DNA from 2 places in the Gluconobacter sp. OJB genome. Region 1 is predicted to be linked to the other one. Evidence: predicted binding sites of a transcription regulator. Region 1 holds the regulator's gene; the other holds the start of a gene.
What was found. Region 1 encodes HrcA, which represses chaperone genes, less so after heat shock. Its sites were predicted from a motif close to GTTNGCACTCNCNNNNNGNGAGTGCNAAC; they were not measured.
Positions count from the first base shown of each region.

Region 2: groES (co-chaperone GroES) is a predicted target of HrcA. The motif match lies at 1,357-1,385, and genes of this name have one in related genera.

Region 1 covers NZ_JBDIWH010000001.1:2,184,351-2,188,561, reverse strand. The annotation lists gene ABDK74_RS10105 (PBP1A family penicillin-binding protein) at 1-859, opposite strand, end outside; gene hrcA (heat-inducible transcriptional repressor HrcA) at 967-2,037, opposite strand; gene rph (ribonuclease PH) at 2,121-2,843, shown strand; gene rdgB (RdgB/HAM1 family non-canonical purine NTP pyrophosphatase) at 2,843-3,439, shown strand; gene ABDK74_RS10085 (cation:proton antiporter) at 3,612-4,211, shown strand, end outside.
Region 2 covers NZ_JBDIWH010000001.1:858,745-862,955, reverse strand. The annotation lists gene ABDK74_RS03950 (hypothetical protein) at 2-265, opposite strand; gene ABDK74_RS03945 (dienelactone hydrolase family protein) at 372-1,082, opposite strand; gene ABDK74_RS03940 (DUF4169 family protein) at 1,125-1,331, shown strand; gene groES (co-chaperone GroES) at 1,461-1,751, shown strand; gene groL (chaperonin GroEL) at 1,802-3,442, shown strand; gene ABDK74_RS03925 (TonB-dependent receptor domain-containing protein) at 3,722-4,211, shown strand, end outside.

The DNA.
Region 1 (4,211 bases):
GCGGAACCAGCGGCTCCTGCTTTTCCTGATCGGCCTGCTCACGGGTCAGAACGCCAGCCTCGACCATCAGGTCCAGCACAAGATTGCGGCGGCCCATCGCGGCCTGCGGATGCAGGAATGGATTGTAGTTCGTGGGGGATTTGGGAAGTGCTGCCAGAGAGGCGGCTTCGGCATCATCAAGCTGATCAAGCGGCTTATTGAAATAGCTCTGCGCGGCCGCGGCGACACCATAGGCGCCGTTCCCGAGATAGATGCCGTTCAGGTAGATTTCGAGAATCTTGTCCTTGGACAGCACCTGCTCCATTTTCATGGCGAGCAGGGCTTCCTTAATCTTGCGATCAAGGCTCAGAACGTTGCTGTTAAGCAGCATGACCTTCGCCACCTGCTGGGTGATGGTCGAGGCTCCCAGCGGACGGCGGCCATGACGCGCGAAAATATCCGTCAGGCCCGCACGGCCGATCGCCATGAAATCCACGCCGCCATGCGTGTAAAAATTATGGTCTTCCGTAGCGATGAAAGCATTCTTCACACGCTCGGGGATCGCGTTGATCGGCACGAAGATCCGGCGCTCGTTCGCCAGTTCCGCCATCAGGCGGTCATCGGCGGCATAGATGCGGCTGACGGTCGGCGGCTGATAGGCGCGCAGGCTGTCCACGCTGGGCAGATCCGCCACCAGCTTGGCATAGGTCGTCCAGCCCAGAACGCCCGCCCCGGCCACACCCACAAGCCCCACACCGGCGATGATCGCCAAGGACTGCCGGTAGCGGCGAAAACGGGGAGGGCGGGGTGGCGTGGCGCCCGGACCTTGAGGGTTACGAGAACCCTGGGGGCTACGGGAGCGGAAAGAGCGTCGCGTCATGCCCCCTGTATAGCATTATTCCGCCCCTTCCGTCGCCCCGTCTAAAAAGGTCATTTCATGAAAGAGGCGTAACCCCGGGACCATCATCCCGAAACGTTCAGAAGCCCTCAGCCAAGCAGACGACCAACCATCCGCGCGGTGTAATCCACAACAGGCACGATCCGCCCGTAATTCAGACGGGTCGGACCAATCACGCCGATCGCCCCCACGATTTTCTGAGCTTCGTTGCGCGCAGGCGCCACGATCATGGACACGCCTGACATCCCGAACATCCCGCTTTCACGCCCGATATAGATCCGCACCCCTTCGGACGCATCGGCCAGTTGCAAAAGTTGAAGCATGGTCTCCTGCGTCTCCAGATGGTCGAACAACATACGGATCGTCGTCAGGCGCTCGATTTCGGTGATGTCGGCCAGCAGCTTCCCCTGCCCTTTCACGAACAGCGTCCCCCCGTCGGCGTCCCATGTCGCAAGACCGCTCTCGATCACGCTGGCCGTCAGGGCATCGAGTTCGTGGCGGCTGGCGTCCATTTCGCTGCGAACCCGCTCGCGCAGCGTACCGAGCGTCAGATCTCCAAGACGGGCGTTCAGGTAGTTCCCGGCCTCGACGAGAGCGGAAGGCGGCACGCCGGGCGGCGTCTCGATGATGCGGTTCTCAACCTGCCCGTCCGAACCCACCAGAATGACCAGAACCCGCCCCGGACCAAGCGCTACGAACTCGATATGCTTGAGCGCGGCATCCGATTTCGGCGCGAGCACCAGTCCGGCAGCGGAAGACAGACCCGACAGCAGGGACGACGCTTCGGACAGAATGTCCTGATAGGATCGCCCGTGAATATCGAGCCGGCTGTCGATGCTGGCGCGGTCTTCTTCCGTCAGCGCGCCAAACTGGAGTAGCCCATCCACAAACAGACGCACGCCCTTTTCGGTCGGCAGACGTCCGGCTGAAACATGCGGGCTGAACAGCAACCCGGCCCGCGCCAGATCTGCCATGACATTGCGGATCGTGGCCGGAGACAGCGCCGGTTGCAGGCGCTGGGCCAAGGTCTGGCTGCCGATGGGCTCACCCGTTTCGACATATTCCTCAACGATTTCACGCAAAATCGCGGCTTCACGATCTCCCAGACCGTGCGGCATCGGGATGGAAGGGCGGAACAGGGGAGGCTGTGGTCGCATCATGGTAAACCCACTGTCGGGGCTGGATGGGTCTGCGTCAAACGCGCTAGAGGCGGGACATATTCTTCCACAGGATCTTTTTTGACATGACTGACACCGCACGCAAGCGTCCCTCCGGGCGTGCGCCGGACGAAAACCGCATTATTTCAATCGAAACGGGCTTTGCCCGCCATGCCGAAGGCTCCGCGCTCATCCGCGTGGGCGGTACGGAAGTCCTGTGCACGGCCACGGTCGAGGAGCGTGTTCCGGCGTTTCTGCGCAACAGGGGACAGGGCTGGATCACGGCCGAATACGGAATGCTCCCCCGGGCGACGCATCAGCGCGGCCAGCGCGAAGCGGCCAAAGGCAAGCAGTCCGGCCGGACGCAGGAAATCCAACGACTAATTGCCCGGTCGCTCCGGGCCTGCGTAGACCTGAAAAAGCTGGGAGAGCGGACCATCACGCTCGACTGCGACGTCCTGAACGCGGATGGCGGCACGCGCTGCGCCTCCATCACGGGCGCCTGGGTGGCACTGGCGATCGCGCTGAAGACCATCAAGCGTTCGCAGGCCCTCACGGCTCAGGTCGCAGCGGTCTCGTGCGGGCTGACAGAGGCCGGAGCCGTGCTGGATCTGGACTATATTGAAGACAGCAACGCGCAGGCCGATACGAATTTCGTCCTGACTGCGGATGGTGGCATCATCGAAATTCAGGGAACCGCCGAGGAAAAACCGTTTCAGGAGACCGAGTTTTTCGAACTCCTCCGACTGGCAAAGCTCGGCACGGCGCGACTGTTCGACGCCCAGAATCACATACTGGAGACTGCATGATGCGGACACTGTCCCGAGGCTCAAAAATCGTTCTGGCCAGCCATAATGCGGGCAAACTGCGCGAATTCTCCACCCTGCTGGCCGAGAGCGGAATCACCGTCATCTCGGCAGCCGAACTGAATCTCCCGGAACCTGAAGAGACGGAAGAGACCTTTACTGGCAATGCCGCCATAAAAGCTCTGGCCGCTGCCCGAGCATCAGGGCTTCCCGCACTGGCCGATGATTCCGGCTTCTGCGTCGCGGCGCTGGACAATCGTCCGGGCGTCTATTCCGCACGCTGGGGCGGCCCGACCAAAGACATGCAGATCGCAATGGACCGCGTGAATCAGGAGATGGGCGACAGCGCCGATCATCGGGCTTTTTTCGTCGCAGCCCTGTGTCTGGCATGGCCGGATGGCGAAACCCGGACCGTACAGGGCGAATGCCATGGCACGGTTGTCTGGCCCCCACGAGGCGATCATGGACATGGTTATGATCCGATGTTCGTGCCGGAAGGCGGAAACCTGACCTTTGCGGAAATGACCGAAGCCGAGAAAAATGCCATCAGTCATCGCGGCCGGGCGCTGGAGCAATTCCTGAAGAATTTCATAGCTTAAATCTGGAAAATACCCGGTTTTTTCAAGAGAAAATTCCGGGTTTTCATTCCTTACAAAAACAGTTTTCCAAAAAGAGAAACATAGAATTATTTATTACATGGAAATAAAAAATTACTCCCGGAATTGTGATCCATGTTACCCTAATCGGACCTGAAACAAAAAAGGGATCATCATGGGAAATGTAACAGCACTGTTTGCGGATGCATTTATATTTGTCCTCGTTCCGTGGGGACTATGGCAACTGCTCAGGCGTTCCATTCCCATTGCCATCCTACCCATTCTGGTCGGCATTGTTCTGGCAGTCCTGCATTTTCCAGCGTCAAAGGTCGGTATTCCCTCGCTTTACGGCGATTATATCGGCTGGTTGGCCGTTCTGGTGCTGGCGTTCACCGCCGGACTGGAGATGTGGCAGAACCCGACCCATTCTCCCGAAGCCGAAAGCCTCCCCTCCCCGACGCTAGGTCGCCTGCTGGGCGGAGCGCTCGTGGCGCTCGGAATTCCGTTCGTCATCGGCACCTTTCTGGTCAAACTGTTCTTCCTGCCGCTGCATGGCTGGCAGGCCCCGCACGGCAATAGCTGGATCGGCGCCATGTCGATCGGGCTGTGCATCTCCGTCAGTGCGCTACCTGTCCTGATCGGGATCGTCCGCGAACTGGAGCCTGTACATCGCCCTATCGGACAGCTTGCCCTCAAACTTGCGGTCGTGGACGACGCGGCCTTGTGGATCGGGCTGGCCGTTCTCCAGTTTGCCGCGCGCGGAACCGAGGCGCTG
Region 2 (4,211 bases), 1.3 Mb from region 1:
ATCAGTCGTGATTGTGGTTCGGGTCTGCGTTCAGATCGATGCCTGCACGCGCATCATCAATTTCCACGCCGTCCAGTTCCACCGGCGGCAGGTCCTTGACCGGGGTGCCCTGTGGCACGCCCTTGATGGAGATCAGGTCCGCAGCTTTTTCGAGATAGCCTTCGGGGCCGCAGTCCGGCTTGCCGTCAGCTTCCCACAGAAGGCGCGCTTCGTGACGGATCGCGGCGTCGTGTTTGGGATCGTCTTTGAGCGGATTGGTGCTCATTTTGAAACTCCTGTCTGATCCGGTGCGGTATTCGCCGGGTTTGCCATCATTATAGACCTCTTTCACGGTTTTGCGACAGTCTGTGTCACCGTGATCAGGGGGCGAGTCAGGCGAGGTTGGTTTTCAGAAAATCGACGCTGCGGGACCAGGCGAGATCGCGAGCATCACGGTTGAAGCTTGGACGCTCGGGGCAGCCGAAACCGTGGCCGGCGTCGTCATAGACATATTCTTCGATCTCGGGACGGGCGTCGCGGATCTTCTGGATTTCAGTGTGTGGGATAGAGGCGTCCTCGCCGCCGAAATGCAGCTCGACCGGGCAGTGCGGTGTGATATCGATATGATTGCCGATGCCGGCGCCATACCAACTCACGGCAGCGTCCACATCATGCGTCTGCGTTGCCGTCAGCCAGGCGAGCAGGCCACCCCAGCAGAAGCCGATAATGCCGACTTTCTCGTGTCCGGCATCACGCAGGGCGTTCGCGCAGGCGGCAATGTCGGTGAGCGTCTTGTCGGATGGAATCTGGCTGCGGAGTTCGAGGCCTTCCGTCACACCCGCCTGTGAATAGGGCAGGACGACGTTGGATTTTGCCCTGTCAAAGACGGCCGGGGCAATGACGTGGAAACCTTCGGCCGCGAAGTCGTTGCAGACATTGCGAATATGATCGGTGAGGCCGAAAATTTCCTGCACGACGATGAGGGCGAGGGGCGACTCCGCCGAACCTGCTTCCCAGGCGCCAAAGCTGTGTCCGTCTGCAGCCGTCAGTTTGACCATCTGGCCTGATACGGGGGTTTTCTTGTCCGATGGGCTGTGTTTCATGTCTGTCTATCCAGTCTTGTCATGCCCGAAAGGCCATGAGCCATGAGCGACGTCATCAATCTCCGCCGGGAACGCAAACGCCGCAAGGGTGCTGAGGATGCAAAGGTCGCGGAGGCGAACCGTCATTTGTATGGACGGACCAAGGGCCAGAAACTGGCTGAAACCATAGAAAAACAGCGGTCGGAAAGCCTGCTCGACGGACGGAAACTTTGTTCTGGACCGTCTGGGGATGGTAGCGAGAAACCTTGACGGAAACGGGTTGGACGCCTATGTCTTTGGCACTCTCCATGTGAGAGTGCCAAATGCACTGCAGTCATTGAGTGCAGCAACCCGGTCACGCTGCTTTTTACAAGGGTGTGACCAAAAATGGAGCGATCCATGACGAAGTTTCGTCCCCTTCATGACCGCGTAGTGGTCCGTCGCCTCACAGGCGAAGAGAAGACCGCTGGCGGCATCATCATTCCTGACACCGCCAAGGACAAGCCGACCGAAGGCGAAATCGTTTCCGTCGGCCCGGGTGCCCGCAACGAGCAAGGCCAGATCGTGGCTCTGGACGTCAAGGCTGGTGACAAGGTGCTGTTCGGCAAGTGGTCCGGCACCGAGGTCAAGATCGACGGCGAAGAGCTGCTGATCATGAAAGAGAGCGACATCATGGGTGTGATCGGCTGAACAGCCGTCCCCGTTTCCTCTCGTAAAAACCTCATTCAGGAGTAAGAATTATGGCTGCCAAGGACGTAAAGTTCGGCGCTGATGCCCGCGAGCGTATGCTGCGTGGCGTTGATATCCTCGCAAATGCCGTCAAGGTAACGCTCGGCCCGAAGGGTCGGAACGTTGTTCTCGACAAGAGCTTTGGCGCACCGCGCATCACCAAGGACGGTGTGTCGGTTGCCAAGGAAATCGAACTGGCTGACAAGTTCGAGAACATGGGCGCCCAGATGGTCCGCGAAGTCGCCTCCAAGACGAACGACATCGCAGGCGACGGCACCACGACCGCAACCGTGCTGGCTCAGGCCATCATCCGTGAGGGCGCCAAGGCTGTTGCCGCTGGCATGAACCCGATGGATCTGAAGCGCGGCATCGACAAGGCTGTCGGCGTTGTTGTTGAAGAGCTGAAGAACAACACGAAGAAGATCACGTCTCCGGAAGAGATCGCCCAGGTCGGAACGATTTCCGCCAACGGCGAGAGCGAAATCGGCGAGATGATCGCTTCTGCCATGCAGAAGGTCGGTTCTGAAGGCGTCATCACGGTTGAAGAAGCCAAGGGCCTGCACACGGAACTCGACGTTGTCGAGGGTATGCAGTTCGACCGCGGCTACATCTCCCCGTACTTCGTGACGAACCCGGAGAAGATGACGGCTGATCTCGACAGCCCGTATATCCTGATCCACGAAAAGAAGCTCTCCTCGCTTCAGCCGATGCTGCCGCTTCTCGAAAGCGTTGTGCAGTCCGGCCGTCCGCTGGTGATCATTGCCGAAGACGTTGATGGCGAAGCCCTTGCCACGCTGGTCGTGAACAAGCTGCGTGGTGGCCTGAAGATCGCCGCCGTCAAGGCTCCGGGCTTCGGTGACCGTCGCAAGGCCATGCTGGAAGACATCGCTATCCTGACGGGCGGCCAGGTGATTTCCGAAGACATCGGGATCAAGCTGGAATCCGTCACGCTCGAAATGCTGGGTCGCGCCAAGAAGATCCACATCGAGAAGGAAAACACTACGATCGTCGAAGGCGCTGGCAACAGCGACGACATCAAGGGTCGTTGCAACCAGATCCGTGCGCAGATCGAGGAAACGACGTCCGACTACGACCGCGAGAAGCTCCAGGAGCGTCTGGCGAAGCTGGCTGGTGGCGTTGCCGTCATCCGCGTCGGTGGCAGCACCGAGGTCGAGGTGAAGGAGCGCAAGGATCGCGTTGACGATGCTCTGCATGCAACCCGCGCTGCCGTTGAAGAAGGCATCGTTCCGGGTGGTGGCACGGCTCTGGCCCGCGCATCGTCCGCTCTGAAGGGTCTGACCTTCGAAAACGACGACCAGCGCGTGGGCGGCGAGATCGTTCGCAAGGCGCTTCAGGCTCCGCTGCGCCAGATCGCGTTCAACGCTGGTGAAGACGGTGCGGTTATCGCAGGCAAGGTGCTTGAGAATGACGGCTATGTCTTCGGCTTCGACGCCCAGAAGGGTGAGTACAAGGACCTGGTCGCAGCCGGTATTATCGACCCAACCAAGGTTGTCCGTACGGCCTTGCAGGATGCCGCTTCGGTTGGTGGTCTGCTGATCACGACGGAAGCCATGGTTGCCGAACGCCCGGAAAAGAAGGCTCCGGCCGGCGCTCCGGGTGGTATGGGCGGCATGGGTGACATGGACTTCTAATCGAAGTCCGGTCCATCTTTCGCCTCTTCACAGTGAAGGGGCGGAGATGCCCAATATGTTGCAAAAAAGCCTCTGGCCTTCGGGTCAGAGGCTTTTTAAATTTCAGTTTAATTGCTGAATCCAAACGAAAAACCCGGGCTGGGTATAACTGTTGCATTTATCACACGTGTTGCATTCAAGTGCCCTCTGAAAGCATGGCTGGTATGTATTTTTCGTGACAGTCACGCTCTGAGATCTTTAGACAGGGAACATCATTCTTCTGAAGGATTTTGTTCTTTGATGAGCACATCTCGTCGCCACCTGTTGCTGTGTGCATCAATTCTCGGAGTTGGGACCCTGTCAGGAACGGCTGTTGCCGCTTCCACGACGCAGCCGGAACACCGTTCCCACAAGGCTGTGCACCACAAGGCAGCGGCTTCGACGACTGCTGCAAAACCTGCTGCTGTTCCTGCGCAATCCGTTGCCGTACCTGTCGCCGCGACAGCTCCGGCCTCTTCCCGCCGTCGTCGCGCGGAGGTCCTTGAGGCGCAGGGTGTATCGGGCGGTACCGAACGCATGGTCGTTACGGGATCAGCGCTTGCATCCTCGAACAACCAGAACGCCAACCCCGTCCAGATTGTGACGGCCAAGCAGATCCAGCAGACGGGTGCCACGACCCTCAGCGACTTTTTCGCGCGCATTCCGTCCATTGGTGGGACGGGTTCGAATAACGCGGAAACCAACGGCACGGGTGGTGCGGCCTGCACTGACATCCGTAACCTCGGTTCTA